Regions from separate parts of the Kushneria marisflavi genome, predicted to be linked through region 1. Evidence: riboswitches for the same ligand, from Rfam matches in the RefSeq annotation. Region 1 holds a riboswitch; the other holds the start of a gene.

The links. A riboswitch is a leader RNA that binds a small molecule or an ion and turns the genes downstream of it on or off. The one in region 1 is predicted to bind cobalamin.
Region 2: it holds a riboswitch for cobalamin, as region 1 does, so the genes downstream of both, B9H00_RS00570 (AAA family ATPase) here and B9H00_RS10265 (energy-coupling factor ABC transporter permease) in region 1, are expected to answer to the same signal.

What each region holds. Positions count from the first base shown of each region.
Region 1 covers NZ_CP021358.1:2,249,034-2,263,932, reverse strand. The annotation lists gene B9H00_RS10300 (GH36-type glycosyl hydrolase domain-containing protein) at 1-3,747, shown strand, start outside; gene B9H00_RS10295 (DUF3100 domain-containing protein) at 3,991-5,301, shown strand; gene B9H00_RS10290 (NAD(P)-dependent oxidoreductase) at 5,376-6,248, shown strand; gene B9H00_RS10285 (aldehyde dehydrogenase family protein) at 6,271-7,824, shown strand; gene B9H00_RS10280 (DMT family transporter) at 7,959-8,888, opposite strand; gene B9H00_RS17150 (LysR family transcriptional regulator) at 8,983-9,144, shown strand; gene B9H00_RS10275 (LysR substrate-binding domain-containing protein) at 9,269-9,931, shown strand; gene B9H00_RS10265 (energy-coupling factor ABC transporter permease) at 10,349-11,032, opposite strand; cobalamin riboswitch at 11,072-11,261, opposite strand; gene B9H00_RS10260 (carbon-nitrogen hydrolase family protein) at 11,357-12,139, opposite strand; gene B9H00_RS10255 (AAA family ATPase) at 12,511-14,685, opposite strand.
Region 2 covers NZ_CP021358.1:99,887-114,785, reverse strand. The annotation lists gene cobN (cobaltochelatase subunit CobN) at 1-3,868, opposite strand, end outside; gene cobW (cobalamin biosynthesis protein CobW) at 3,905-5,014, opposite strand; gene B9H00_RS00585 (cobalamin biosynthesis protein) at 5,011-5,394, opposite strand; gene B9H00_RS00580 (cobyrinate a,c-diamide synthase) at 5,474-6,850, opposite strand; gene cobO (cob(I)yrinic acid a,c-diamide adenosyltransferase) at 6,850-7,479, opposite strand; gene B9H00_RS00570 (AAA family ATPase) at 7,476-9,446, opposite strand; cobalamin riboswitch at 9,641-9,845, opposite strand; gene cobT (nicotinate-nucleotide--dimethylbenzimidazole phosphoribosyltransferase) at 9,977-11,008, shown strand; gene cobS (adenosylcobinamide-GDP ribazoletransferase) at 11,005-11,787, shown strand; gene cobU (bifunctional adenosylcobinamide kinase/adenosylcobinamide-phosphate guanylyltransferase) at 11,780-12,301, shown strand; gene B9H00_RS00550 (histidine phosphatase family protein) at 12,298-12,972, shown strand; gene cbiB (adenosylcobinamide-phosphate synthase CbiB) at 13,003-13,944, shown strand; gene B9H00_RS00540 (aminotransferase class I/II-fold pyridoxal phosphate-dependent enzyme) at 13,941-14,899, shown strand, end outside.

The sequences.
Region 1 (14,899 bases):
GAGGTCGAATTCGCCGAGGATCACGCCCGTTTCATGCGCCATGACGGCACACTGACCACCACCCTCGAGGTGCTGGTGTCCGGTGAGGACAACGGCGAGGTTCGCCGGGTCACCGTCACCAACAATGGCGAGCGCGAGGTCACGATCGAGCTGATCTCCTATGCCGAGCTGGTACTGACCACGCCCAATCATGACGACGCTCACCCGGCCTTTGCGAAGATGTTCGTGGAAACCGACCTGATTTCCGAATATCAGGCGCTGACCGCCACCCGGCGCCATCGCGATCCCCATGAGGCGCCAATCTGGGCCGCCCACTTCATTCGAACCGACGATGCCGACAGCGACAGGCCAGCGCGCGGGCATCATGACGAGGCCCTCACCCGGCGATGCCCCGGGTTTGAGACCGATCGCGCGCAATTCATGGGACGCGGCCGCACGCTGGCCACCGCGGCAGCGCTGATGGATGCCCCGTTCGATGAAACGGACGCGATACCGAAGGGCCGAACCGGCGCCGTGCTTGACCCGATCTTCTCGCTGCGCCACACCGTGACCATCGCCCCGGGGCACGCCGCTCACGTCGATTTCTGGACCGTGGTGGCCGACAGCCGTGACAGCCTGGTCGCCCTGATTGACCGCCATCACGACGCTGGCGCCCTTGAGCGGGTCAAAACCCTTGCCTGGACGCAGGCTCAGGTGCAGCTGCGCCATCTGGACATCACGCTGGACGAGGCCGCCGACTTCCAGCGTCTGGCCGCACCGATTCTTTATCACGATGCCCGGTTCCGCGCCCCGGAGCCCACGCTGATTCGCGGGCTCTCGCGGCAGTCCGACCTGTGGGCCATGGGCATCTCGGGCGATCTGCCCATCGTGGTGCTGCACTTGGCCGATACCGAAGAAATCGCCTGGGTGGATACCCTGTTGCGCGCCCGCGAGTACTGGCGCGCCAGGGGGCTCGGTGTCGATCTGGTGATTCTCAACGAGCACGCCTACTCCTACCTGCAGGAGCTACAGGACGCCATCGACACCGCCATACGCACGCACGCCTCCCCGCAGGACAGCCATGAACCCTGGCTGGGCTCGGTCATCTCGCTGCGGGGCACGCAGCTGAGCCAGGCGGCGCGGGATCTGGTACTGGCCACGGCGCGCGTGGTGCTCCGGGCCCACAAGGGGCCGCTGCACCGACAGCTGACGGCACTGCTGGCCGGCGATGACGATCACCTGTTACCGCTCACCCTTGAGCTTTCGCAGACAGGCGTCACGCCCATCCAGCGTGAACCGGTGCCGCGCGATCTGGCCCATCCCGAAGAAGAGAGGCTCGACAGGTTTGATAAAGAGACGCTGGAATTTTTCAACGGCACCGGCGGCTTTGCCAGTGACGGGCGCGAGTACGTCTGCGTGCTCGATGACGGCGCCACCACGCCGCAACCCTGGATTAACGTGGTCGCCAACGAGGGCTTTGGCTTTCAGGTCTCCGCCGAGGGTGCGGGCTATGTGTGGGCAGACAATAGCCGCGACAACCAGCTCACGCCCTGGTCCAACGATGCAGTGGGAGATCCGCCCGGCGACGTGCTCTACATTCAGGATGCCGATACCGGTGCCATCGACACCGTCACCGCCGCGCCCTGGCGCCCCGGTCGGTCAGACACGCGATATGTGGCTCGTCATGGTTTCGGCGTCAGCCGCTTCGAACACGACACCCGCGCGCTTTCGATGACGCTGGTACAGTTCGTGCCGCTGGAAGACCCGGTCAGGATCTCGCAGCTCACCCTCACCAACCGCACCTCGAGCCCCAGGCGGCTGATCATCACCGGCTATGCCAGCTGGATCATGGGCAACCTGCGCGCCAAAAGTGCGCCCTGTCTGATCACCGAGCACGATCTCGCCACCGGCGCGCTGCTGGTCAAAAATCCCTGGAACATGGCCTTCCCCGACCGGGTCGGCTTCGTGGATCTCGATGCCCGCCAGAGCGGCTGGACAGCTGATCGACGCGAGTTTCTGGGCACGGGAACGCTGGCCGAGCCCGAGGCACTGCGCCGTCAAAAATCCTTGAGCGGCCGGGTCGGTGCCGGATGTGATCCCTGCACGGTGTTGCAGTGCACGCTCACATTAGCGCCGCACGAGACCGTCACGCTGGCCACCCTGCTGGGCCAGGCCAGTGATATCGAGACCGCTCGAACGCTGATCACGCGCTATCGACAGGCCGATCTGGTGGCAGAGCTGGCGTCTGTCGAGGCGTACTGGCGCACCTTCCATGACACGCTGCAGGTCAAAACACCCGATCGGGCGATGGATGTGATGCTCAACGGCTGGCTGACCTATCAGACGCTGGCGTGTCGTGTGGTGGCACGCTCGGCGTTTTATCAGGCCAGCGGCGCCTACGGCTTTCGTGATCAGCTGCAGGACGGCATGGCGCTCACCTTCGCTCTGCCCGAGCTTGCCCGCCATCACCTGCTGCGCGCCGCCGGACGACAGTTTCTGGAAGGCGACGTGCAGCACTGGTGGCTACCGCACTCGGGGCAAGGCGTACGTACCCGCATCGCCGATGACCGGGTGTGGCTGGCGTTTGCCACTGCCACCTACATACAGCGCACCGGTGACGAGGCCGTACTCGACGAGCCGGTAGGCTTTCTGGAGGCCCCGAAACTCGCCCCCGGTGCCCACGACGAGTTTACCCAGCCCTCAGACGCCGAAGAACAGGCCCCTCTGCTTGAGCACTGCGTACGAGCACTGGAGCAGACGCTGGAGCAGTTCGGCGAACACGGCCTGCCGCTGATCGGCACCGGCGACTGGAACGACGGCTTCAACCGGGTCGGTGAGGAAGGCCGCGGTGAAAGTGTCTGGCTGGGCTGGCTGCTGCTACGCACGCTGGCCCTGTTTGACCCGCTGATCACGCCCCGCGACCCGGCGCGCGCCGAGCGCTGGCGACACCGGGCCGAAGCACTGCGCGAGGCGCTGGAAACCCAGGCCTGGGACGGCGCCTGGTATCGCCGCGCCACCTTTGATAGCGGCGAGTGGATGGGCTCAAGTGCCAATGAAGAGTGCCGGATCGATGCCATTGCCCAGTCCTGGTCGGTGCTGTCCGGCGGTGCCGACCCGGCACGGCAACAACAGGCGATGGACAGCGTCTTCAAGCATCTGATTCGTGAAGACGACGGCCTGGCGCTACTGTTCACCCCGCCGTTTGATCAAAGCGATCAGGAGCCCGGCTACATCAAGGGCTACCCGCCGGGACTTCGCGAAAACGGCGGCCAGTACACCCACGCCGCCACCTGGTCGATTCTTGCCTTTTCAAGGCTTGGCCAGGCCGACCGCGCGCATCAGCTCTTTTCGATGCTCAATCCGATCAACCACGCGCTGACCGATGAGGCCGTCCAGCGCTACCGCGTCGAGCCCTACGTGATCGCCGCAGATGTCTACTCACAACCGCCGCATACTGGCCGCGGCGGTTGGACCTGGTACACCGGATCCAGCGGCTGGCTCTATCAGGCCGGCGTGCAGGGCATTCTCGGCATTCGCCGTGAAGGGCGCGAACTGATCGTGAACCCATGCATCCCCGATGACTGGCCCGGGTATTCAGCCACCGTGGAGCTTGAGGGCAACCACGTGACGATTCGCGTTGAACGGGTTGAGGATGGAGAGGCGGTGGGGATCACGCTGGATGGGGGGCGGCTGGAGATCATTGGTGAAGCAAGGGTGGCGCTGGATGGGCGGACGCATGAGGTGGTGGTAAGCCTGAGTGGAGAGTGAGTCCTTCTAAAGGGAGACATGTTCCGTTGAAGGATGCCATCTTTCCATCGCTGAACCCGTGTGGGCGAAGGACGCGATCCGATGACTTCGATCATGTCCCCGGTTCAGCGACACATCGCCGCGCTTCCCCATTTCCCCCAGGTCATTGATACTGTAGGCCTCGTGATGAACACGAGGCCCATACAATAGGCGCCGGCCGGTCATGACCTGCCGTACGCCAGACAACACAATGGGAACATTGCCATGACCTCTGTCACCCGAGCGTCTCCGCTCGATCTTCTGCGCCTGCATTTCCTGGTCGTCGTCCTCTCGCTGATTGCCGAGTGGATCGGCATCATCAAGATTCCGCTGGGCGTTGGTACGCTGTTATTGCTGCCGCTGTTTTATGCCTTTTTGCTGGCCATTGCCCTTAACCCGCATCTTTCCAGCCGGTTTCATGCGCTGGTGCCGCCACGCCTGAGCGATGCGGCTTCACCTCTGATCCTGATTGCGATCATGCCGTTCATTGCCCGCTTTGGGTCTACCATCGGGCCATCGATCGATCAGATCATCAGTGCCGGGCCAGCGCTGATCCTTCAGGAGCTGGGCAATCTGGGGACCATGCTGATCGCCCTGCCGTTTGCCGTGCTGGTGCTGAAAATGGGCCGTGAGTCGATCGGGGCGACCTATTCGATTGCGCGGGAACCCAACATCGCGATCATCTCGGACCGCTACGGGCTCAAGGGGCCGGAAGGCATCGGCGTGATGGGGGTCTATGTGGTCGGGACCATGTTCGGCACCCTCTGGTTTGCGCTGATGGCCGGTTTTCTCGGCTCCAACGGCTGGTTTGATCCGCGGGCGCTGGCCATGGCCTGTGGGGTGGGCAGCGGCAGCATGGTGGCCGCCTGTTCGGGCGCGCTGGCCGAAGCCGTGCCCGCGATGCGCGAGGAACTGCTGGCCTTTGCCGGTGCCAGCAACCTGCTGACCTATGCCACCGGGCTTTACGTCTCGCTATTTATTGCCCTGCCGGTCGCGGAGTGGCTCTATAAACGCCTGAGCCCCAAACGCCGCGCCGCTGCCGGCGTTGATGCCCGGACGTTTGATGCCGACAGTGCCACGGAGACCGCGGCAGAAACGCGTCCCGAGCAGCAGATCAAACAGACCGCGATCGCCCTTGCGGCCGTGTGCGCGGTGGGCTGGATCACCAACGTGGTCAACGCCGGGACCCTCTGGGGTGCCCTGCCCGGGATGATCATCCTTTATGTCATGAGCCTGCTCGGGCTGGTGATTACTCGAGTCGTACCCTTCTACCTGCCGGCGATCGCCTGGATTTCACTGGTCAGCATCCTCATGACCCTGCCGTTTTTCCCCGGTAATGCCTGGCTGGTGGCACAGCTGTCGCAGGTCAACTTTTTGGCCATCGTCACCCCGGTACTTGCCTACGCCGGGTTTGCGCTGTCGAAGCAGGAGTTCAGCATGTTCCGCCGTACCGGCTGGAAACTGGTGATCGTGTCACTGCTGGTGTTTACCGGCACCTATCTCGGCTCGGCCGTGGTCGCCCAGCTGCTGCTCTGACCCGCAACGGTGTGGCGGCCCCCCTGGCGGGGCGCCACATTGACGCTTATACCTGTCATCACACGGAGAAAGGCATGTCCATGAAGATCGTCGTCATTGGCCTGGGGCAAATGGGGGGCAACATGGCGCTCACGCTCAAGCGTGCCGGCTTTGAGGTGACCGGTATTGATCCCAATGATCAGACACGACAGCTCCTGAGCGATCAGGGCCTGATCGTTTCCAGTGATACCGCCTTGCCGGCAGCCGATATCTATCTGCTGTCACTGCCCACCGCCGATCATGTGCGCACGGTGATCGAAACCAATTCCGGGCTTCTCGAGCACGCCGCCCGCGGCAGCGTAGTGATGGATACCTCGACCAGTGATCCGGTGGTCAGCCGTGAGCTGGCGCAGAAGATCGTAAACGCCGGCCTTGAATGGCTGGACGCCCCGGTCAGCGGCGGTCCGAAAGGCGCCGCCACCGGTCAGATGGGCATGCTGCTGGGCGGTGAGTCAGCCACCATTGAGCGGGTCACCCCCGTACTCGAGGCCCTCTCGGCACGCTATACCCATGTTGGCCCGGCCGGCAGCGGTCATGTGGTGAAACTGGCCAACAACTACCTGTGTGCGACCCACCTGATCGCCACCGGCGAGGCTGTCGCCATGGCCGCCCGAGCCGGCGTTGACCCGGCGGCCTGCCTGGCCGGGCTCAACAGCGGCTCGGGGCGCAGCGCCGTCAGTGAGGTCAACTTCCCCGAGTGGATTTTGTCCGAGCGTTTCGATTCGGGCTTTACCACCGGGCTGATGCGCAAGGACCTGCGTCTGGCCCGTGACGCCGCCGAGCAGCTGGAGACCCCGAGGGCGCTGCTGAATCACGTGGTCGAGCGCTGGCACGAAGCGCGCGACATCGAGGATCAGGACGACTTCAACCGCATCGCCGATGCCCTTCTCGCCACCGCCCGCAAGTAACAGGAACGCTGTCATGTCGACCATGTCTGAACTGGATCAACGCGCCCGAACACGTCTTGAGACCCTGCTCGATCACTTTGGGCTGGGCCACATCGGCGCGCCGGCCACCAACTGGATCGATGGCGAGGCCGTCATCGGCCAGGGCGAGCCGATCACGCTGCGCAACCCGGTCACCGGCCAGGTACTGGTGAGCTATCCCGATGCCGGTGCGGCGCTGGTGTCGCGTGCCGTCAGTGCCGGCGCCCGGGCGCAAATGGAATGGATGGCCCTGACCGCCAGTGCCCGCGGCCGGCACATGAATGCGGCTATCCGGGCACTGGCGGGAGAAGAGGAGCAGCTTGCACAGCTGGAGAGCGTGGTGGCCGGCAAACCGATCAGCGACTGTCGCGGCGAGGTCGGCAAGGTGCGCGAGATGTTCGAGTACTACGCCGGCTGGTGTGACAAGCAGCATGGCGAAGTGATCCCGGTACCCACCTCGCATCTCAACTATGTGCGCCACGTGCCCTATGGCGTGGTGGGTCAGATCACGCCCTGGAACGCGCCGATGTTCACCTGCGCCTGGCAGCTGGCGCCTGCCATTGCGGCCGGCAATGCCGCGGTGCTCAAGCCTTCGGAGCTGACGCCCTTCACGTCGGTCGTGATCGCGAAACTGCTGGAAGGCGGCGGCCTGCCAAAGGGGCTGATCAATATCGTCAACGGCGTGGGACCCACCACCGGCGCGGCCCTGACCGATCATGACGGCATTTCGAAACTGGTCTTTGTCGGTTCTCCGGAAAGCGGCCGCCTGATCGCCCGGGCCGGTGCCCGGCGGCTGGTGCCCAGTGTGCTGGAACTGGGTGGCAAATCCGCCAACATCATATTCAACGATGCCCGCCTTGATGACGCCATCGCCGGCGCTCAGGCCGCCATCTTCGCCGCCGCCGGGCAGAGCTGCGTGGCGGGGTCACGGCTTCTGATCCAGCGCGATATTTTCGAGGAAGTCGTTGAACGCCTGGGGCGCGCTGCTGCACGGATTGCTGTCGGCCTGCCGGAAGAGGACGCCACTCGCATGGGACCGCTTCAAAATTCGCGACAGTTCGAGCGCGTCACCAACATGATCGATACGGCCGTCAAGGCCGGCGCCCGGCTGGTGACCGGCGGTCACCGCCCGCACGGGCTGCCCGAAGGCGCCAGTGGCTACTTTCTGGCCCCAGTGGTGCTTGCCGATGTAACGCCCGACATGGCGATCGCCTGTGAAGAGGTCTTCGGCCCGGTGGTCGTTGCCATGCCCTTTGATGACGAAGCCGAGGCCGTGCAACTGGCCAATGCCACCCGCTTCGGGCTGGCCGGCGCGGTCTGGACGCAGGACGTCGCCCGCGCCCACCGCGTCGCCGGCAAGCTGCGTGCCGGTACGGTCTGGATCAACAGCTACAAGGCGATCAACGTGATGTCGCCGTTTGGCGGCTTCGGCGACAGCGGCTTTGGCCGCTCCAGTGGCCTGGAAGGCCTCAAGGAGTACACCCTGCCCCAGAGCATCTGGGTGGAAACCGGCGAGCAGGCAAGCGTGGCGATGGGGTACGGCAACGGCGTGGGGTGAGTCTTTCCTGCGAAGATGTTACATGATCCAAAAGCCCACCGAACGGTGGGTTTTTTTATGCCGCCATGCCTCAAGACCACACTAACCGCTTATTTGGTGCCCCCGAGGCTTGAATGACGACAGCACGACATTCTTTATCGCGTCACCACCACCAGACCGATCAGCAGCAGGCTTCCACCGGAGAGAAAATTGATTGTCAGGGGCTCGCCGAGCAGGAGCGCCCCGAACAGCACGCCAAAAATCGGGGATAGAAACGAGAAGACCCCCAGTTGCGAGGCAAAGTAGCGCCGCAGCAGCGCGAACCACAAAAGCAGTGCGGCAAAGGAGATGACCAGCGTCTGGAAGGTCAGACTGGCGATCGCCGCGCCGGTAAACTGAATGCGCCCGACATCACCCAGCAGCACCGTGGCAGGCAGCAACAGCAGACCCGCGACAGTCAGCTGATAGCACAATGACTGGACCGGCGGCGCCTCGGAAAGCGATGAGCGGCGGATCACCAGCGTCGTGGCCGCCCAGGCAAGACCGGCCAGCAGCCCCAGCAGGTCGCCCCATAGAATGTCACCGGCATTGTCGATATCGGTATCCGGCGCCATGGCCAGCACCATACCGCCAAAGGCCAGGGCAATACCGATCCACTGGCGTCGCGTCAGCTGTTCGCCCGGCACCCACAGGTGCAGCCCCACGGCCGCAAAAACGGGGGCCGTGTAGAGAAACACCGACATGTGAGAGGCCAGCGTATGGTTGAGCCCCCAGGCCACAAACAAGAACTCCGCGGCAAATCCCAGCCCCACCAGAATCCCCGGGCCGAGCTGCGCGCGCATATCGCGCAGCCTGATGCCCTGCCACCAGGCCAGCGCCGCTACCAGCACAGCCGCAAGCGATGAGCGCAGGGCTACCTGCGCCAGCGGTGAGATGTCTGCCGCCACCATCTTGATGGCCACCTGCTGAGCGCCCAGCACGATGCAGAACAGCACCATCAGGGCACTGGCCTGCAGGTCCAGCCGCCGGCGGATCGACCTGCTGTCTGTCGATAGAGTAGACGTTGCCTGTCCGGTGTTCTGCATAGGGCCTCCTGTCGGTTACAGGCCTCAGTGGAGCATTTGCCGGTCTCACCGCCAAACGATTAATCTGGAGGCCAAGGCTCAGGAAAACTCATCCATGAAGATCGAACGTCTTCCCCTCAATGCACTGCGCGCATTCGCCGAGGCGGCCCGCACGCAGAGCTTCAAGCACGCTGCCAATAGGCTGGGGGTGACGCCCGGTGCGGTCAGCCGTCAGATCAAACAACTCGAAGACCGGCTCGGCGTTACGTTTTTTTGAGAGACATGCCAACGGGGTACAGCTCAACGAGATCGGGCGGCAACTGGCCCGGAACATCGACAGCGGCCTTGAGCACATCGCGGCGGGTGTCGCGACCGCGCGGGAGAGTGCACGACAGACTCCGATGCTGACGCTCAGCGCACCGCCCACTTTCCTGCAGCTGTGGCTGCTGCCACGGCTGGCCACATTTGAGGCTCACATTGGCGGTCTCGATATTTCGCTGGAGTCCAGTGACACCCTGATCGTCCCCACTTGGCGAGGCAACGGGGCGCGTCTGGCGATACGCTATGGCCGCGGCCCCTGGTCGGACGTGACGAGTTACCGGCTGTTGGGCGATGAGCTGTTCCCCGTCTGTGCTCCCGCACTGCTCAAACAGCACGGTCAGCCCATGAAGCCCGCCGACCTGGCCCGTCACACCCTGCTGGAAGTGGCCTGGAACTCTCCACAGAGCGCCACCGTCCCGGGCTGGCAGACATGGCTCGAGACAGTCGGCGTCGCCAATCAGGTGTCGCCGCCGCAAAGGCGCTATTCGCTGTCCGGGCTGGCCGTGGACCAGGCCATTGCCGGGCGGGGCCTCATGCTGGCCAGTCTCCCCCTGGTGATGGACCGGCTGGCCAGCGGCGTACTGATTCGCCCCTTCGGCGAACAGCATGCCCTCGCCTCCCCCATGACCTACGACCTGCTGACCCCGGCGATCGGTGAAGCGTCGCCTGCCGTGGCACGTTTTGTCGACTGGCTGTTGCAAGAAGCCACCGTCTTCGACGGTGAGGCGAACAAGGCCCACTGAGCCCAGCACCTCTATTGGCCGGGCCGCATGGTTGTTGATCAAATAAAAAGCCCACCGTTGGGTGGGCTTTAGAGTAAAAACCGGTCGGCCATTCAATTTTTACAACCATTCTTGTCGCAGGTAATTCTACTGCCTGAAGACACCCAATGATCTGAATGGTCTTTCGTGTCAAAACCGCAGCCGGTTTTCCCGCCTTTATTGCCTTTATGAACAACACCGGTCGGTATGTGCTTGACGGCCATAAGCGCTCCTTTGATTAGACAAATTAACAGTAGCTTGATTGCAAATATCAACAACGCAACTTTTGCCTAATTCGTCATGAGCCAAACCATCAAGAAAACATTAACCACGACTGATGCACAGAACCAAAAAGCCCACCGTTGGGTGGGCTTTGTCATCATGCGTCTCGAGCGTCTTTCAGAGCGCGGGGCGATGCAGCCGGGCATTGAACAGCGGCCCGCGTGTCATGCCGGCGCGCCATTTGGCGAGCGCCAGCACGCCCAGATCGATCAGCGGTTCCAGAATCACCACGCTCATGTAGGCCACCCCGAACGTACTGACATTGATGAGGCTCTGCGCCGAAAGCCCCTCGCCGTAGAAGGCCCAGAAGCCGACCCAGAGCACGATGCCGCCCTGATAGGCGGTGGAAAGCGCCAGCGCCTGTCGATAGGTCACCTCAACGTAGGGCGTATCGCGCGGAATCAGGCGTCTGGCCAGCACGCTGATGCCCCACAGCGGCACGATCAGTGTGGTCACGTTCATACCGTATTGCGGCAGGTCGAACGGCGCGAAGAAAAGCCCCTGAATCAAAAGCCCCAGCGCCAGGCCGATCGCCGTCGGGCCGGCGCCAAACAGTAACAGCAGGGTCGAGCCCAGAATCAGATGGACCTCCGACACGCCCACGGCGTGGTGAGGCAACATCTCGAAAAAGCAGAAGACACACAGCGTGGCCACAAGACTGCGACCGATCAGCGCCGTGAAGCCATCGCGGCCTACCAGCGTGTGCCGTGCCAGACGCGCGGTCAGCCCGAAGGCACCGGCCGCGGTGGCGTAACTCAACAGGATTTTGGCGCCCGTGACGACGCCCGGTTCGATATGCATGCGATTGATCCTTGCTGCACCCACCGTGCAGGGATGAGATGAATGGAAGTCGACATGGCAGGTCTCCTGGCTTGCGCGTCATCACCCTTGCCTCGCCTTCCCGGCAGTGGCCAGTGGCGTGTGAGGCGGGCTCATCGCTTACAGTTGCGGGGGCAGCCGTGGCTTGTCCACGTTCCCTTTTCATTTGAAACGGCAGGGCCGCTTCAACACCATGTCACCTGCATTCTATGCCCGGCGGGCTCGGGGAAAGCAACGCCTTTTTAAAGCGATGTCTGATAAAGGGGCAGTGCCCGGACGCCAGCGCTTGATCGCCGCTCCTGCTGATCAGGCACCGCTGTCCATCGCGATAACGCGCCCTGATGCGCCCTCCAGCACACCATCGCGGATCACAGCGATGACCAGACAGGCCTCACGCCCGCTGGCGCCCACAAGGCGTGCCCCCCGCGCATTCCATCCGCCGCTTCTGCCGCAGGTCTGCCAGCCACCAGTGTCGGAGATATGGTTGGAAAACAGCACAGGCATTCCGTGACGCCGGGCAATGCCGGCGAGGCATTGGGCATCCGCCTCATATCCACCGTCTGAAATCAACACACTGGCTAAATAGACCGCCGCCTTCTGAGCGGCAACGGCATCACTGTGAATGGTGTGGGCAAAATCGGCGCAAATCGCCAACGCGATGCGCACGCCGTTGACGGTGAAGAGACAGGCTTCATCACCCGGCGAGCAGTACGCCTCCTCCCCATCGTGCAGATGCTGCTTGGCGTAAAACGTACGCGCCCCATCGGGAAAGCAGATGACTGCCCCGATGCGGGGCTTGCCGCCGTCGTTGATCAGCGGACAACCTGCAATCACAGCCATATTGTTCTCGACCGCGGCAGCAGACAGGGTTTTGAACACCTCGGCATCGGAAGCCATGGCAAGCGCTTCCAGCAGATCGGGCTCGTAACCAATCAGCGAGAGCTCGGGAAAGACGATGACATCGGCGCCGTCCTGAGCCGCACGCTCGACGTAACGCAGATGCGTGGTCAGATTGTCCGCCACGGCACCGCGGATAACCGGTGACTGCGCCAAAGCGACAACGACATTGCCTGCATTTTTAGAGGGCATATCCACTCACATCCTGTTCACAAGGGCCGGAATACAGGACATGAAACCTCACGGGCACTGCAAAAGAGAAGCCATGGCTTTCAGGATCTATTGAAACGGAGGCATCAGTAGCTGGTGGCGTGTCATGAGCAGACGGAACGGTTTATCCACTATTGATAGAAAATTATCGTTTTAAGGGCCAAGAATACGCGTGACCAAGAAGCAGGAATATAAAACGTCGTCGTTCCGGCGAGGGATAAAGAAGGATCGCTTTCGGCCAGAAGAGGGCGTTAGGAGAGCTCTCGTATGACGCCTAAGCTCAGCGACATATCGTCAAGTCACGTCCGGAACAAAGAATTACCAGACACTCTCTTCATAATCATTCTGGAGCACTATACGCTTACCGCTTTCTCAAGAGCTTCCCAATGAAGGGGGTCTTTTTCCCTAATTGCAGAGAGCAAATCGTTGACCGCATGCTCCAAGTCAAAAATAAGCTCATTATTCCCGGCAAGTCGATCAACGCTATTCGCGTGGCTGAAGTAATGAAAAACTTTCAAAATGCGCTTGGCTTTCTCGTTTCCAAACAAACTTTCTGCTCTTTGATCAACGGTTTCCTTGGAAACCCCAGGCATTCGAGAGTAAGTATAAAGCTCCACAAAGCGACGCACTGCATTAGGAAGAAGCATTAAAATTTCGTGATCTGTCTTATCAGGAGCTTCATGAAAACGATAAACCACCTCAAAAAGAAAATGATATTCCGATGCATATCTAGAGAGAGATATGGGCATATTCTCTAACCTAGAGCCTTGGGGTTTGACTCGCTTAATCAAATACAGGGGCGCTTTTCTTTGGTTATCCGGCTTAACTTCGCGAAGCAAATTTAAAAATTCAAAATTATGCGTAGAAACAAACAGCTGCTTACACTTTGTAGTCCATTCTAGATTACCATTGTTCTCAACTTGATGAAAAAAGAATTCGCGAATAGCAGCTGTAACCTGAAAGATGTGGTTAGAATCTAGACTTGAAATCGGGTCATCGATATAGACGATCGTTTTCTTGAATTTCTCCGACTTGAGTTCTTTGAGCTTGGTCAGAAAGTAGGAGAAAGCAATTGCTGTCTTTTCCCCATCGCTTAGATTTTTAGCCGGCATCCCGTTTTTACGGACAAGTTGAAACCGTTCCTGTACACCTTCAGGCACCACGTTAATCTGCACGGCTTCTTCCCCCAGCATGGAAGCTAGCCTTTTATTGATTTCTTCACGTCCAAGTTGTGCGAGGCTAATTTCTGCTTTGAGTTTATTCGCCTCCTTTTGAACTCTTCCAGCAAGGCGATTTAATCGCCCTTCCTTGATTTTTAGTCGTTCTAATTTGGCGTCACGGCCAACCTTTGCTTGCTCATTAAAAAACTCTTGGACCAGATGAAGTCTGGCTCGCTTGATCGCCTCTTTTTTAACCTTGGTAAAGTTAGATGCAATCTGGTTGTTATCGTCTATAACCTGATTGACTGTATTGACATTATCGATAATAATTTGGCCGATATTTTCAGGCAAGTCAGTAGGTTCATGGATCTTGAAAGGATTGCCAATCTTTTTCTGAACATCTGCCATAAGCGTGTCCACCAACATATTGAAGGCTTCAATCGCCTCAGATAGCGGAGATATTGCCTCGCGGAATTTATCGCGAAAATGTGGGTTGAACTCAGCTTCCTTGGGCATGGTGACCGATATCTTGGCCGCTTTAATGCGGTTATGAAGCTCTTCTACCTTGCGCTTATGGTCAGCTAGATCTTTGGAGAAGTGGGCTTGCAGGTCGTCCAGTCTGTGTTTGCTGATATCACCACCACAGAACTCACATTTGTCTTTTTCTGAGTGCAGCGAAAGCCCTTTCTCAATCCATCCCTCGATAAGGGGGTTTTCTTCTAGATGCTTAATTGTGCTGGCTAAGTTAGGAGTCAAAGCTAGCAAAGCCACCGCCTCGCCATGCAATGATTCAATAGACAGGGACACAGCAATTTTCGGAACCGTGATAGGTTTTTCGCTTTCTGGGGTTAAAGAAAGTTTGAGATCGCCGCGAAGTTGGTCATCATCCTGAAGTTGTGAGTCTTCAAGGGTCGAGATCGTAGAGATATCTCGACCAAGATGTGTTGCTGTGTAGGCCTCAACTAAGCCAAGAGTCTTTTTTATACTGGCTGCTGTGGCCGTCTTGGCTGTAGAAAAATCTGATTCGATCTTTCCCGTTTCCTTTGTAATCTCTCTGACTTTCTCTTGTATTCTTTTATACAGATCTTCGCAATGATCAAGCTTCCTCTGTGCCTCTTCGGACTCTTTGCCTAGGAGTAGGATTGGCTTGAAGCTTTGCCCAGTAAAATTCAGGTTGTCACGAACAAAGTCTGAGTTAAAGACTCTAATAGTCTGATTCGATTGCGTAAAATTTTTTTCCGTTATCGACTCCTCATCAGTATCGATGGTGAATGAGGAGCCAGAGATATCAGGATTCAGCGCCTTATTTTCTAGCTGAGCAAAAAGTCGTGAAAGCGTAGTCTTTCCGGAGTAGTTCCATCCATAGATGAGGTTCTTTACTCCAAACTAGTTAATCCCCGCTGGCTTAGTGTAATCTCCATACACCCCTAGCCCCTTAATCTTTGAGATTCCCTTAATCACTCCCTTCCCCTTTTGTCATCATTTTTACTAAGCGCATTAGGTGCCAGTCAAGTGTCAAGGTTGATAGGAGAAATGCTCATAAGTACTAAGGCCGGAGAAACCCTTAATAACCCGCTGAATG
Region 2 (14,899 bases), 1.5 Mb from region 1:
CCTCCTGCTCGTCAATGGCCAGCAGTAGATCCCGCAGGCGGGTCTGATAGTCTGCCGGGGACTGCCACAGCCCACGAGCGATGGCATCCATTAATGTCTTTCCCATGTCCTTGAGGGCCTGCGGGTTGTGATCGTTCAAAAAGCGCTGGTTGTCGGCATCCAGCACCAGCGCATCGGTGATCTGTTCGTACTGGTAGTCGCTGACCAGCGCCGTTGTGGCATCCCAGGCAAAGAGATAATCGACGCTGGCGGCCATTTCAAAGGCGCCCTTGTAGCCGTGGCGCTGCATGGCACTGATCCATTTCGGATTGGTCACGCGCGAGCGCATGACCCGGTTGAGCTCTTCTTTCAGGGTGCGCATCCGCGGGCTGGCGGGGTTGGCGTGATCCCCGAAATAGAGCGCAGGTCGGGCGCCCTGCTGGCGGGCCGCGGCGGTCATGCCACCCTGGAACTGGCTGTAGTCGCCGGAATCAAGCAGGTCGTGCTCGCGGTTGTCCTGGTTCTGGACGATGCCTTCAAGCGTTGATAGCCGTTTTTCAAAAGCCGCCATGGCAGGCTCGCCCTCAACGCCCTTGCCATAGGCGTAACCGCCCCAGTTGACGTAGGCGCGGGCCAGATCCGCTTCCTCCTGCCAGTGACCGTTGTCCAGCAGCTTTTGAACGCCGGCACCGAACGTGCCGGGGCGGGCGCCGAAAATGCGAAAACCGGCCTGGCGGCGTGCGGTATCTTCATCAACGCCCTGAGCCAGCAAGGCCCTGCGCTGCTCGGCAACATTGGCCGCAATCGTATTGCCATTGCCGGGCTCGTTGAGATCCACGAGTTTTTGAACGGCACTGTCGTAAAGCGCCATCAGCCCGGGGAAGGCGTCACGAAAGAAACCTGACACCCGCAGGGTTACATCCACCCGCGGTCGGCCCAGCAAAAATCCGGGGATGATTTCAAAATCGATCACGCGCTGTGATCCCGAGGCCCAGATCGGGCGCACGCCCATCAGGGCAAAGGCCTGGGCGATATCATCGCCGCCCGTGCGCATGGTGGCGGTGCCCCAGACCGAAAGCCCAAGACTTGTCGGATAGTCACCGTGCTCCTGAAGATGGCGCATGATCAACGCGTCGGCCGATTTCTGTCCCAGCGTCCAGGCGGTTTTTGTGGGCATGGCGCGGCTGTCGACGCTATAGAAGTTGCGCCCGGTCGGCAGCGTGTCAAGTCGGCCACGGCTGGGGGCGCCGCTCGCCCCGGGGGGCACGAATTTACCGGCAAGACCGTCCATGAGCGCAGAGAGTTCGTTGTCCACGCTCTGGTGCAGCAACGGCAGCAGCGTATCGTTCATGAAATCGATCACGGCGCGTGTTTGCGGCCAGTCGTGATGATCAGGCGGGGCAGTATCATGAGACAGAACATGCTGCTCGATCAGCTGTGCGCCGAGCAGTTCAAGACGCTCGCGGGTATGAGTTGAACTGCGCCAACCAGTGGCTTCAAGTGCCTTGAGCCGATCAGGCCACGGCCCCTGCCAGGGCCACGCATCGAGGGCGAGCGGGTCGAAATCGTCATGCACTTCGAAAAGCCCCAGATCCATGGCCATGGCGTTCAAAAGGCTCTGTTCGTGGGGCTGACTGCCGCGCGACAGTCGTACCAGCGCCATCAGCGTGTCGCGCAGCGAGGCATGCTCCGGCAGTTCGCCCAGCACGTGCAGCCCGTCGCGAATCTGCGCTTCCTTGATGTCACAGAGGTAGTTGTCCAGGGCGTCCAGCAGGGTCTGATCGTCTTTTAACGCCTCATCAATGCTCGGACGCTCGCCGACACTCGCCGAAGGCGACAGGCTCAGTTCTTCAAGCACATGAGTGTTGCGCACCCGCTCGATGATGGCCTCGCGCAGAAACTGCTCCCGGCGTTGATCAAGGCCAAGGGCCTGATAATACTCATCGGTCAGTCGCTCGAGTTCGGCCAGGTCATCGTGGATACCGGCACGCGTCATGGGCGGCATCAGGTGATCAATGATGACCGCCTGCGCGCGTCTTTTGGCCTGGGCGCCTTCACCGGGGTCGTTGACGATAAACGGATAGAGATGCGGCATGGGGCCCAGCACGATATCCGGCCAGCAGGTGTCGGAAAGGGCCGTTCCCTTGCCGGGCAGCCATTCCAGATTGCCATGCTTGCCGACATGAACAAACGCATCGACCCCATAGACATGTCGCAACCAGAAATAAAACGCCAGATAGCCATGGGTAGGGGGCAGATCCGGGTCGTGATAGGCCGCGTTCTGGTCGATATCAAAACCGCGCGCCGGCTGGACGCCGACAAAGGTCTCGCCCAGTCGCATGCCGGCGATCATCAAACGGCCCTGACGATGAAGCGGGTCGTTTTCCGGGGCGCCCCAGCGCTCAAGCACGGCCTGTTGACAGACGGTGGGCAGCTGCGCGAAGTGCTGCTCATAGGTCTCAAGCGCCAGACTCTGCGCTGCTGGCCGGGTCTCGATGCCGGTCGCGTCATTGGTTACGGTCTGCGTCAGCCATTCGATCAGTGCCGTCGGGTCATGGGGCAGGGCCTGTGTCACCGGGTAGCCCGCTTCTCGCAGGTGATGGAGAATGTTGAGCGTCGAGGCCGGCGTATCGAGCCCCACGCCATTGCCGATGCGCGCATCGCTTGAGGGGTAGTTGGCCAGCACCAGCGCGATACGCTTGTCCTGATTGGCTTTTTCGGCAAGCCGGACCCAGCGCCGGGCCAGTTCGGTGACAAAGCGGGCCCGCTCCTCGTGAAGCGCATGAATCACGATGTCGTGCTGACAGCGCGTCGAGTGATAGTGCGCCGACTTGAAGGCGATCGGGCGGGTGATGATGCGCCCATCCAGCTCCGGCAGCGCGACTTGCATGGCAATGTCACGCGGTCTGAGCCCCATGGGCTGAGCCTGCCAGTCTTCCAGTGTGGTGCCCACCATGATCAGCTGCAGGATGGGGATGTGGCGCGTCCAGGGGTGCTGATAGCCGGTCTGCGTGACATCCGCGGTGGCGGCCAGGGCAAAGCCGGTGGTATTGAGCATGATGGCGGCATGGCTCTGCTCGATCAGCTCATCGAGGGTGTCCAGACACAGGCGCTCCTTGAGCGAGGCCACGGCGACCGGCAATACATTGAAGCCGCCCGCTTCCAGAATGCCGATCAATGCGTCAAAGACGCTGGTGTTGCCCTGCTGGAGATGGCTTCGATAGAACACCAGTGCCGCCACCGGCTGCTCGGGCTGCCAGCGCGTCCGCCATTGATTCAGGGTGATGTGACCGGGTGTGGCGGTGAGATCATTGGGCGGGGCATGTAAAACGACCCGCGGCAGCGGCTGAGGTTCGCGCCACGGCCGGGGGCGATTCAGGAAGCGATCCTCGAGCCAGTTGAGCAGGGCGCGGGTGTTGTCGGCACCGCCTTCGCGCAGGTAGCGCCACACCCGATGCGCTTCCTGGTAACTCACCGTTCCGGCCTCGAGCAGGCTTTCATCCTCGACGTCTTCACCGGGCACCACGATCAGCGTGCGGCCATCCCGCTGTGCCCACGCCTTCAACTGCTCGAGACCATAGGTCCAGTAGGAAGCGCCCCCCAGCAGGGAGAGCACCACCACGCGAGCGCCCTTTGGCGCCTCATCGCCGCGTTGATCCAGCACCCGGTCGCGATAGAGATCAAACGCGGCGGGTTTTAACAGGTTCATCCAGTTGGCCAGGCGGATGCTGGTATCGCGCTGGGCGTCATCGGCCTCGATCACGGTGGCCAGCAGGGCCAGTGCACTGTCGGCAGCCGACAGGATCACCAGTTCGGCAGGCGACTGACCGAGATCGACAATGCCGTTGTCATCGCTGAACCCGCCGGGCTGGGCGGCGAAAAGGTGCATGCGTCACCCTCCACTAAAGGACTGTCGGGGCTGATATCAGCGGATGTGCTCGTGGTGCTCGGCCTCGGACAGTGCGGCCTGCAGGCGATCGCGATCCAGACCCTTGCCGATCACCACCAGCCGGGTCTGGCGCGTCTCGTCGCTGCGCCACGGCCGGTCGAAGTGATGGGTGAGGCGATTGCCCACCGCGTGCAGCACCTGGCGCATGGGCTTGCCGACATCGACAAATCCCTTGACCCGATAGATGGTCTGTTCGGCCAGTGCCTGTTCCAGCGCCCTGACCAGGGTGGGGCTGTCCACGCTGCCCAGCGTGATGACGCAGGAGTCAAAATCATCGTGAGCATGGTGGTGCTCGCGTCCGTGGGCGTGATGATCATCATGATGGGTGTGAATGTCGTCGGCCCGACCTTCCGAGGCCAGCTGCAGGCCCATGACGGCGGCCACATCGACTTCGCCATGCGTGGCCCAGAGCGTCTTGACCCGCTCGGGCAGCTCCCCGCGCAGCTGTTGCTCCAGTACCCGGCGCGCCTCGTCGTCCAGTGCATCGCCCTTGCTGATAATGACAAGATCTGCCGAGGCGAGCTGGTCATCGAGCAGCTCCTGCAGGCTCGGGTCGTGATCCAGGCTTTCGTCGGCCTGACGCTGCGCTTCGATGCGGTCGTGGTCATGCGCCACGCGCCCGGCGGCCAGTGCCGGGCCGTCGACAACAGTGATGACGCTGTCCACGGTGCAGAACTGCTTGATGTCGGGCCAGTTGAAGGCTTGCACCAGCGGCTTTGGCAGAGCAAGGCCCGAGGTCTCGATCAGGATGTGATCGATCTGGTCGCGTCGCTCGACCAGCTTTTGCATGACCGGCAGAAATTCTTCTTCCACGGTGCAGCAGATGCAGCCGTTGGCGAGTTCAAAGACGCCCTGTTCGCGCTCGATGGCCTCGTTCTCCTCGCAGGCTTCGAGCTGACAGCTGCGTACCAGTTCGGCATCGACATCCAGCTCGCCGAATTCATTGACGATCACGGCGATGCGTTTGCCGTCGGCGTTGCGCAAAAGATGCGACAGCAGGGTGGTCTTGCCGCTACCCAGAAAACCGGTGACGACGGTAGCGGGGATCTTGTGGAGTTCGGGACGCGAGGTCTCGATGGATGTCATGAGAATCTCCTGAAAAGGGGGTGTCGGGAAATGTTCGTGGTGGCGTTCGGTACGGCCAGCGCACAGGTGGCGCGGTCGCACTGCTGGCGGGCTACGAGCAGTCTGGCCGGTGCGTCGCAATGCGCTCTGATGGCAGCCAGAGCTGCGGCCTCGGCCACACCGGGCACACCATGAAGACGCCTTGTGGTATCGCTGGTCTGACTCATGGCCGGCTCGCTTTCCCTCAGAGCCTCTGCCGGGAAGGCCATCAGTGGGCAGCCCCAGGCCTTGGCCAGCGAGGTCATCGCAACTTCATGCTGACGACCCACCAGGGTGGCCACCAGGGTGATCTGATCCGGATGCAGTCCAGTGCGTGTCAGCATGTCTGTCACCAGTTGCATGAGGACCTCTGGCGGACAGTCACGCCGACAGCCCACCCCCAGAGCGATCGGGATGTTGCTGGTGTCATGGCCGCAAGGGTCACTCGACATGCGAACATGACTTGGCATGTGCCGATGCGCCGGGCGTGGGACTGCCATCCATTGTTCCATCCAACAGAGCCGCGACAGCCTCGGGATTGGAAGGGAAAAACAGGTGCAGATAGCTGGCATTCAGCCGGCCGCGGCGAAAGATGGCCTCGCCCGGCGCGGGATGACTGGCACGACGGCCGTGTGCCATCGGTGTCAGGGTGTCGTGGCTTCGAGAGTGATGATGGGCGTGGCCGCGAATTTCACCTTCCGGCAGAGGGGCGCTCTGCATGCCCTGACAGCCTCGTTTGGTACGCATCTCCCCGTGACCGGGCAGCACACCGGCCATGGGATGGCAGGTACCGTGCTGGTCGGTCAGGGTCTGCTGTAGATAGAGCATACCGCCGCACTCGGCCAGAATTGGCAGCCCGCGGGCATCGAAGTGGCGAATGGCCTGACACATGCCGTGATTGGCGCCCAGTGCCGCGGCGTGAAGCTCCGGGTAACCGCCCGGCAGCCACAGTGCGTCGAGACCTTCGGGCAGCGAGGTATCGGCAAGCGGTGAAAACCAGCAGAGTTCGGCCCCCATGGCTTCCAGCAGGCGGACATTGGCGGCATAGATAAAGCTGAAGGCGGCATCACGCGCAATGCCGATGCGCTTGCCGGCCAGAGCAGGCGGGGGCGTATCGATATTTTGCGGCTCAAAGGCCACCGTGGGTGGCAGTTCGGTCAGGGCCTGGCCTTCCAGCAGATTGGCGGCAGCCTCGAGTCGCGCTTCAAGTGACAGGTTGTCCGGGTCATCCTGCTCGCCAGGCTGAACCAGTCCCAGGTGACGTGAGGGCAGGGCGAGGTGCTCCTCTCTGGGCAGGGCCGCCAGTAGCCGAACATCATCAGGCAGGCTGTCTTCGATCAGCTGGCGGTGACGCTCACTGCCGAGTGCGTTGGCCACAAGGCCATGAAACTGCATTTCCGGGCGATAGCGGGCGAGCCCCAGGCCGATGGCAGCCACGGTCTGGGCCATGCCGCGGGCGTTGATGACACAGGCCACTGGAATATCGAAGGCGATCGCCAGATCGGCGCTGGAAGGCGTCCCGTCGTGGAGGCCCATGGCGCCTTCCACCAGAATCAGATCCGAGACCTGAGCGGCGCGATAGAGCTGCTCGCGACAGAAGGCTTCCCCGGCCATCCAGAGATCCAGTGGCTCGACCGGCTGATCGGAGGCCAGTGCCAGAATCTGCGGATCCAGATAGTCCGGGCCGGTCTTGAACACCGTGACGCGTCGACCCTGACGACGATGATGTCGAGCCAGTGCGGCGGTGACGGTGGTCTTGCCCTGACCGGAAGCCATGGCCGAGAGGAAAAGCGCTGGACAGTACGCGGTCGTTGACATCAGTACTCGATCCCCGCCTGTGCCTTGACGCCAAGCCGAAAGGCATGACGTTCATCGTGAATGATGCTGATGGTGTCAGCGATCTCCTGAATCTCGCGCGCCATGGTACGGCCGGTGATCATCACGTTCTGATGCGCCGGCCGTGTGCTGAGAGCCTGAGCAATCCGTTCGGCATCGAGATAGCCGTACTTGATCATGTAGGAGAGCTCGTCAAACAGGAGAAAGTGATACTGATCATCGGCCAGCAGCCTTTCCGCCAGTGCCCAGGCCTCCTGTGCGGCCTGACGTTCGCGTTCCGGGTCGCGGACTTCCCAGCTGAACCCGTGCCCCATAACGTGAAAGTCGACCTGTGGGTGATCGTTGAAGAACAGATACTCGCCGGTGGCACGTCGCCCCTTGATGAACTGGATGACTGCACAACGCTGACCATGTCCCATGGCACGTGCCATGGTGCCAAAGGCAGAGCTGCTTTTGCCCTTGCCGTTGCCCTTGAGCACGATCAGCACACCACGTTCCTGATCTGCGCGGGCAATGCGCTCATCGACAATGCGCTTTTTGGTGGCCATGCGCTGCTGGTAGCGAGTGTCGTCCTGGTCAGTGGCGCTGTCATCACCATGGTGCTGGCTCATGGCTGTCTCCCGGGAACTGTCGTTTTGGTGGCATTCATTGCCGGTGCGGCTGGCGTGCGGATCAGATCGTCAAGGTGATGGCAGGTGGCTTCAAGCGCGGCGGCCAGCTCTTTTGCCCGACCCAGTGCTTCTTCCCGTGGCTCACAGTCCACGATGTGGGTCTCAAGGCCAAACGGCGCAAGTTCGAGATCGTCCCGGCTACGGGCATCGGTCAGTATCCAGAGGTGAATCGCTGTCGGGTCTACAGACTGAAGGCGCGCCAGGCGCTGGCGAGTATCGTCCAGACCACGTCGTAGCGGGGTACCGCCACCCGGTGTGAGCCGGTTCAGCGTGGAAGCCATCGAGCGTGGGGCACGACGAGGGGACATGACTTCGGTGACGCCGTCACCACTCAGGGTCATCAGCATCAGCTGCTCGCGGGCGAGATAGGCATCAAAAGCCAGCTGCTCGACCAGCGCCATCGCCTTTTCAATCTGGCGGGCACGTTGAGAAGAGGTCTGCCGGCTCAGGCTGGAGCCGGAAATGTCCAGCACGATACAGGTGAGTCTTTCAGGACGGCGTCGCTCGCGATGCCATGCCAGTGCCTCAACAGTATCGGGTGTCGGGCGGCCGTGAGTAATGGCTGCCCTGCGTAGACTGCCGGGCCAGTCGATACGCGCCTGCCCAATGGCATGGCGACCTTTCGTTCGTGACGCCTGCTGCCTGATGGAAGCGCTAGCTGATGCAGTCGGCTGTTGAATGCGCCTGCTGGCAGCACTGCCCAGCGTCAGAGGGGGCTGATGAGCCGGCAGAGTGCCCCAGTCACCGCTGCCATGATTATCGCCATCATGATTCTGGTGATCACTCTGACGCTGATCGTTGTCCGTCGGTGCAGGCATTCGAGCCGATTCACTATCAGCCCGAGCGTTTGACGTGTCCTGATCGGAAGACATATCCGGTCGGCCCGGAGCATCGGCTGGCGTTCGGCGTCCTGGATATCGTCCCGTCGGCGGCACGGAGGTAGCCTCCGGGGAGGTCTCTTCTTCGAAAGCAGACGTTTCACCATCATTGTGACGATGACGTCCATTGCCCGGGTTGCCATCATCATGGCCCTGCTCGGGATCATAACCGGGGGCACGATGCGCCATGACCAGCGGAGCCAGAGTCTCGACGTCTTCAAGCGTGACGATATGACGCCCCTGCCATGCGGCGTGGGCCAGTGCGCCACGTCGCCAGGCCAGATCGGCGCGCACGCCTTCCACGCCGGCTTCGACACAGCGGGTGGCAATCACGCGGGCCAGGTCGTCGGAGAGAGTGACCGTCGAAAGTCGCTTGCGGGCAGCGGATAGCCGCTCACCTAACAGCGCCTGCTCTTTCTGCCATTTGGCCGTGAACGCCTCGGGATCCCGATCAAAGGCCAGGCGGCGTTCGACAATCTGCAGACGTTGCTCGATATCCGGTGCGGGATGATCCAGTACGGCGAGTCCGAAGCGGTCCAGCAGCTGGGCGCGCAGCTCACCCTCATCGGGGTTCATGGTGCCAATCAGCAGGAAATCCGCAGGGTGTTGATGGCTGATGCCGTCTCGCTCGACATGATTGATACCGCTGGCGGCGACATCAAGCAGCAGGTCTACCAGCGCGTCGGGCAGCAGATTGACCTCATCAATGTAGAGCACACCGTCATGGGCCCGGGCGAGAAGTCCGGGCTGAAAGGCCACTTCACGATCTCCCAGTGCCCGGCCCAGGTCCAGCGTACCTGTCAACCGGGCCTCATCGGCGCCCAGAGGCAGCGTCACCAGTGATGAGCGCGAGAAGGGCAGCAGCTCGGCAAGGCTTCTTGCCAGTGTCGATTTGGCCGTGCCGCGCGGACCGCTGACGAGTACACCACCCAGGCGGGTATCCAGTGCCGCCAGAATCAGCGCAAGCTTGAGGCGTTCATGGCCGGTGACGGCGGCAAAGGGGAACAAGGGACGCGGGGTAGCGGTCATATCGTCTCCGCAGGTGCAGGACGCGATGATGCGACATGAGGGTGTATTCCCCACTCATGTGATAAAGAGGCGTCATGGAGTACAGCGGCGTCTGGCAAGCGCCGACACCTGATAGGAAAATACGTCACTTGTGTGCTCCTGCGTATCGACCCGTACGCGCGGCAGTCATTACTGATAATGTCGTTGGCATTATCACCCTGTATCATCGCCGGGCCGGTCTCCGGGCTGACGAGCTGGCGGACAATTGTCTGCCGGGCTGAAGCACCTTCCCGACCATGAAGGTCAGTGGTCACGCTTCAAGCCACTCGATTACCGTTGCGGGGACAGCAGTGAACTTGCATCACTTTCCCGATTATCCCGTACAAACCTGCACGGGCACCCGAGCGCTGCTCATCGTGAGCCGGGCCAATGATGGAGTCAAGTCCGACGCTGCGGCGTGGCCGGGCCCGCTGATGAGGCTTTATGACTTTATCGTTGCTCCACCAACTGGCAGCCGGTAGCGTTTGTGCATGTTTAACCGAGTCAATGTCATGACCTTTAATATTTCGCCCCCTGATGATGCGAACGATGCCAGTATTCAGGCCCACATCGACAGTCGGCTAAAACCTCCGGGATCGTTGGGCACGCTGGAAACCACTGCGGCAACGCTGGTGCGTATTCTGGGACTTTCAAAAACGAGCATTGATTCACCGATCATGCTGCTCTTTGCCGGCGATCATGGTGTGGCGTTTGAAGGTGTCTCCATTGTTGATCCTTCAACGACACAGCTGATGGTGCATCAATTTCTGGAAGGAAATGCCGCCATCAATATCTTTTGCCGGCAGGCCGGACTACCCCTGAAGGTCATTGATTGCGGGACGCTCAAGGCGCATGAGCCGCATCCAAAGCTGGTCGATCATCGGCTCGGCGAGAAGACAGCGCCTTTTCACCGTGAGCCTGCCATGACGCTTGAACAGCTTGACGCCGGTTTCGACAACAGCCGACGACTGATTGATGAGCTGCATGCTGATGGTTGCAATCTGATTGCGCTGGGGGAAATGGGCATCGGTAATACGACCAGCGCCAGTGCGCTGATGGCAGCGCTCACGCATCTCTCCTTTGACATGTGTATCGGCGCCGGCAGTGGGGTTACGGCCACGATCATGAAGCGCAAGCAGGATATCGTGCAGCTTGGGCTTCAGCGCCATGCGCAGGCCCTGCAGGACCCTCGGCTGGCGCTGGCGGCGTTGGGCGGGTTCGAGATTGTGGGTATGGTCGGGGCCATGCTGGCCGCTGCTGAAAAAGGCATGGTCATTCTGGTGGATGGATTCATTACGACCGTGGCGGCACTGTGTGCCTGTCGTCTTGCACCTGAGGTACGGGGCTATCTAATCTTCTCGCATTGTGGCGATGAGCGCGGTCACAGGCCGCTGCTGGATCAGCTTGAAGCCGTACCGCTTCTGGATATGGGGCTTCGACTCGGAGAAGGATCGGGGGCGGCACTGGCATTGCCGCTGCTGCGCTCGGCACTGGCCTTTTATCATGAATTGGGTTCGCTCGAAGAGGTGGGCCTGACGCTATGAGCCGTAAGGGCCTGGCTTGTCAGTGGCAGTGGGGCTGTCTGGCGGTGAGTTTTTTGACCCGGCTACCGGTGCGTATTCCCGGTGAAGTCAGCGCACAGGCGCTGGGACGTTGCCATCGCTGGTTTACGCTGGTCGGTGCACTGATCGGTCTGGGGCTTGCTCTGATTTATTGGGGCCTTGAACAGGTGCTCCCTGCCTCTGTCGCGGTGTTTGTGACGCTGGTGCTGTCGCTATGGCTGACCGGTGCCCTGCATGAAGACGGTCTGGCAGACTGCATGGATGGCCTTGGAGGCGGTCAAACCGTGGCCCAGCGTCTGGCCATCATGAAAGACAGCCGGGTCGGTAGCTATGGTGTGCTAGCGCTGATCGCGAGTCTGGTAGGGCGGTGGCTGTTATTGAGTGCGCTGGCGCAGCAGGAGTCCGGGCTTGTGATGATGGCACTGATCACCGCCCATGCCCTGAGTCGTGGGCTGGCCGCTTTCATGATGGGCCTGCTGCCGTATCTACGATGCGATGCCGACAGCAAGGTTCATGCCTTGACCGGGCAGCATCGTGTCAGTGATCACGGCTGGCTGGGTGGCATTGCCGTGCTTGTGGCAGTGCTTTCTGCCGGGGTCGTTTCTGGTAGCGTTCTGCTTTTGGTGACAGCGCTCTCGGGATGGATGCTGTACCGCTGGTTGAAACATCAGCTTGGCGGCGTGACAGGAGATGCACTGGGCGCCGTTCAACAGATCACCGAGGTGCTTTTGTATCTGGTACTGGTGATGATGCATGCATGAGTTGATTCTGGGCGGCGCACGCAGTGGCAAGAGTGGTCACGGTGAAGCGCTGGCCATGCAGAGCGGCCTTGAGGTGACGTATATCGCCACGGCGCAAGTGTATAACGACAGCGAAATGCACGCGCGCATTGAGGCTCACCGTTTACGCAGACCTGCCCACTGGTCGCTGGAAGAGGCGCCACTGGCGCTGGGGGATGCCATTGATCGGCATGCTCGAGCAGATCGTCTGCTGCTGGTAGATTGTCTGACCCTCTGGCTGACCAATGTTTTGCTCGATGGTGATGAGCGATTTGATCACGAGTATGGCCGGCTGTTGGAGGCCCTCGACGAGGCACCAGGACGGGTAGTGATGGTCAGCAACGAGGTAGGGCAGGGAATCGTGCCCATGAATGCCCTGTCGCGACGCTTTGTGGACGAGGCCGGCTGGCTTCATCAGACGCTGGTATTGCGATGCCAGCGTGTCTGGTGGGTGGTCGCCGGGCTTCCCCAGTGCCTCAAGGGAGAGCCGACATGACCTTCCAGGCGCTGATCATCGACTGCCTGCGCCACGGTGAGTGTGAGGGCCCACAGCAGTGCTTGCGTGGGCAGACCGACGTCTCCCTGAGTGTCTCGGGGCGCAGGAATATGCTGGCGGCCGCACGAACCCTGCCTCGCCCTCATGCGATCATTAGCTCACCGCTGATTCGCTGCGCCAGTGCAGGAGAAGTGCTGGCCGAAGAGTGGAACGTACCGCTGCATGTCATGCCTGAAATCATGGAAATGAACTTTGGCGCGTGGGACGGGATAGCCACACAGGAACTGCTGAAGCATTCCAGATCCGAACTGGAACAGTTCTGGTCGAACCCTCGAGCATTTCCTCCACCGAAAGGGGAGACGGTCAATGCGTTTCTGACACGCATCGAACAGGGCTGGAAAAATATTCTTGATAGAGGAACGGCGCTGGCGGATACCGCTGATCATCAGGATGACGCGTCAATACGTCTTCTGGTGTTTGGGCATGCCGGTGTTATCAAAAGCTGGGTGGCGATGCGGATAGGCATGTCGATGCAAAAGGGGGACTGGCTGCACCGTCTATCGTTGCCTTACGCTGGTCTTGCGCGTTTACGTGTCGATATTGATCGACAAAGTCACGAACAGTTCGAGCAGTTATGCCATCTTGGAGCACCAGTCGGCAATGATGTGTAATCGCCAAACAAAATTATACCGTTATCTCCAATGTGGATAGTAATATTAGCAGCAACATTAGTTGATCAGATATGGGGGGAACCTCGACGATTTCATCCCCTCGTAGGGTTGGGATGGTGGATCTCGACCGTTGAAAAGCACGTTTACGGTTCCAGTCAGTCAAATACCGGAAACCTGGTCGCTGGTCTTATCGGATGGTGCCTGGTCATTGCTCCCATTATGCTGGCGGCCATCTATCTCGACCGTCTTCTGGAAGGCTTTTGGCACATATTCCTGGCCGTTTTAACGCTTTATCTGGCTATCGGCCGCAAGAGCCTCATCGAACATGCTCAACGTGTTTATCAGCCCCTCTTGAAAGACGATCTCGAAGATGCACGCCAGCAGGTGGCCATGCTGGTCAGTCGGGATACAGGGCAGCTCGAGGCGTGCGAAATATCACGCGCGACCTGTGAGTCCGTACTTGAAAACGGCAGTGATGCGCTGTTCGCCGCAATTTTCTGGTTCGCAGTCGCAGGAATCCCCGGTGTCGTGCTTTATCGTGTGGTGAACACGCTTGATGCCATGTGGGGGTATCGCAGTGAGCGTTATCTTTATTTCGGACGTGTCGCGGCACGCGTCGACGACATCATGAACTGGATACCGGCTCGACTGACGGCATTGTCCTACGCACTGGCCGGCTGGCATTGGCAAATTTCAAAAAACACCTTCAATGCCGCCATACGATGCTGGTGGGAGCAGGGCAGGAACTGGAAAAGTCCAAATGCAGGACCGGTCATGGCCGCAGGAGCGGGAGCTTTGGGGATACGGCTTGGCGGTGGCGGTATTTATCATGGGCAGCATGTCGCAGGCCCGGTACTTGGTGAGGGACGTCCTGCTGCGGTGATGGATATCGATCGTGCCTGCACGCTTGTCTTTCATGCCCTGTTGATATGGCTTGCCGTGCTTTTGATCATCACATGGGTAGGGTCATGACGCGTGCTTTCGAGGCATTTCCGGCCCACGGCGGCAGGTTGTCTGATGTCAGCCGTCGTTACGGTATCAAGCGAGAGGATTGGCTGGACCTCTCAACCGGCATTAACCCGTGGCCCTATCCGATCACACCTATTGATGCGAGCGCCTGTCAGGCCCTGCCGGATCACGATCTGGCACTTCTTGAGGCATCAAGCTGGTATTATCTGGGGTCACCGCTCGGTGCCGAGGATGATTTCACGCTTTTAAATATTCCAGGCTCGCAGTGGGCCATCGAGCAGTTGCCGCACTGTGTCGAGTCAGGCATCGTGGCGCTCCCCGATATCGGATATCGAGAGCATGAGTGGCGCTGGCAGCAGGCCGGTCATCAAGCATGGTTTTACGACGCTGATCACCCTGAGGCCGTGGTGGCATCGTGGATTGATTCAGACAATCTGCGCGCGATGGTCGTCATCAATCCCAACAACCCTGGTGGGCAGCATATCGCGCCCCGCGATCTACATGCTCTGGCCACCAGACTGCAGCAGAAGGGCGCCGTGTTAATCGTCGATGAAGCCTTCATGGATGCCACACCTGAACAGAGCCTGCTGCCGGATATCGCTGATAACGTGATCGTATTGCGCTCGCTGGGCAAGTTTTTTGGTCTGGCTGGATTGCGTCTGGGCACCGTCATTGGAAGAGTGTCATCAACCATCATGCAAAGACTGTCCGCCTTGCAGGGACCATGGCGGGTAACGTCACCATCTCAACAGGCCGGCGTAGAGGCTCTTGAAGATCATCCCTGGCAGCGCACCATGAGTAAAACGCTCAGGCACGCCAGCGGCCAACAGGGGGCGTGGCTTGAAAAGCAGGTTGGGGTACATGGTGATATCGCCCGCTGGCGTCATGGCGCGCTTTTCAACGGGTTTGATATGACGTTTGAACGCGCTCGTTTCTGGCATGAAGTTCTGTTATCCGA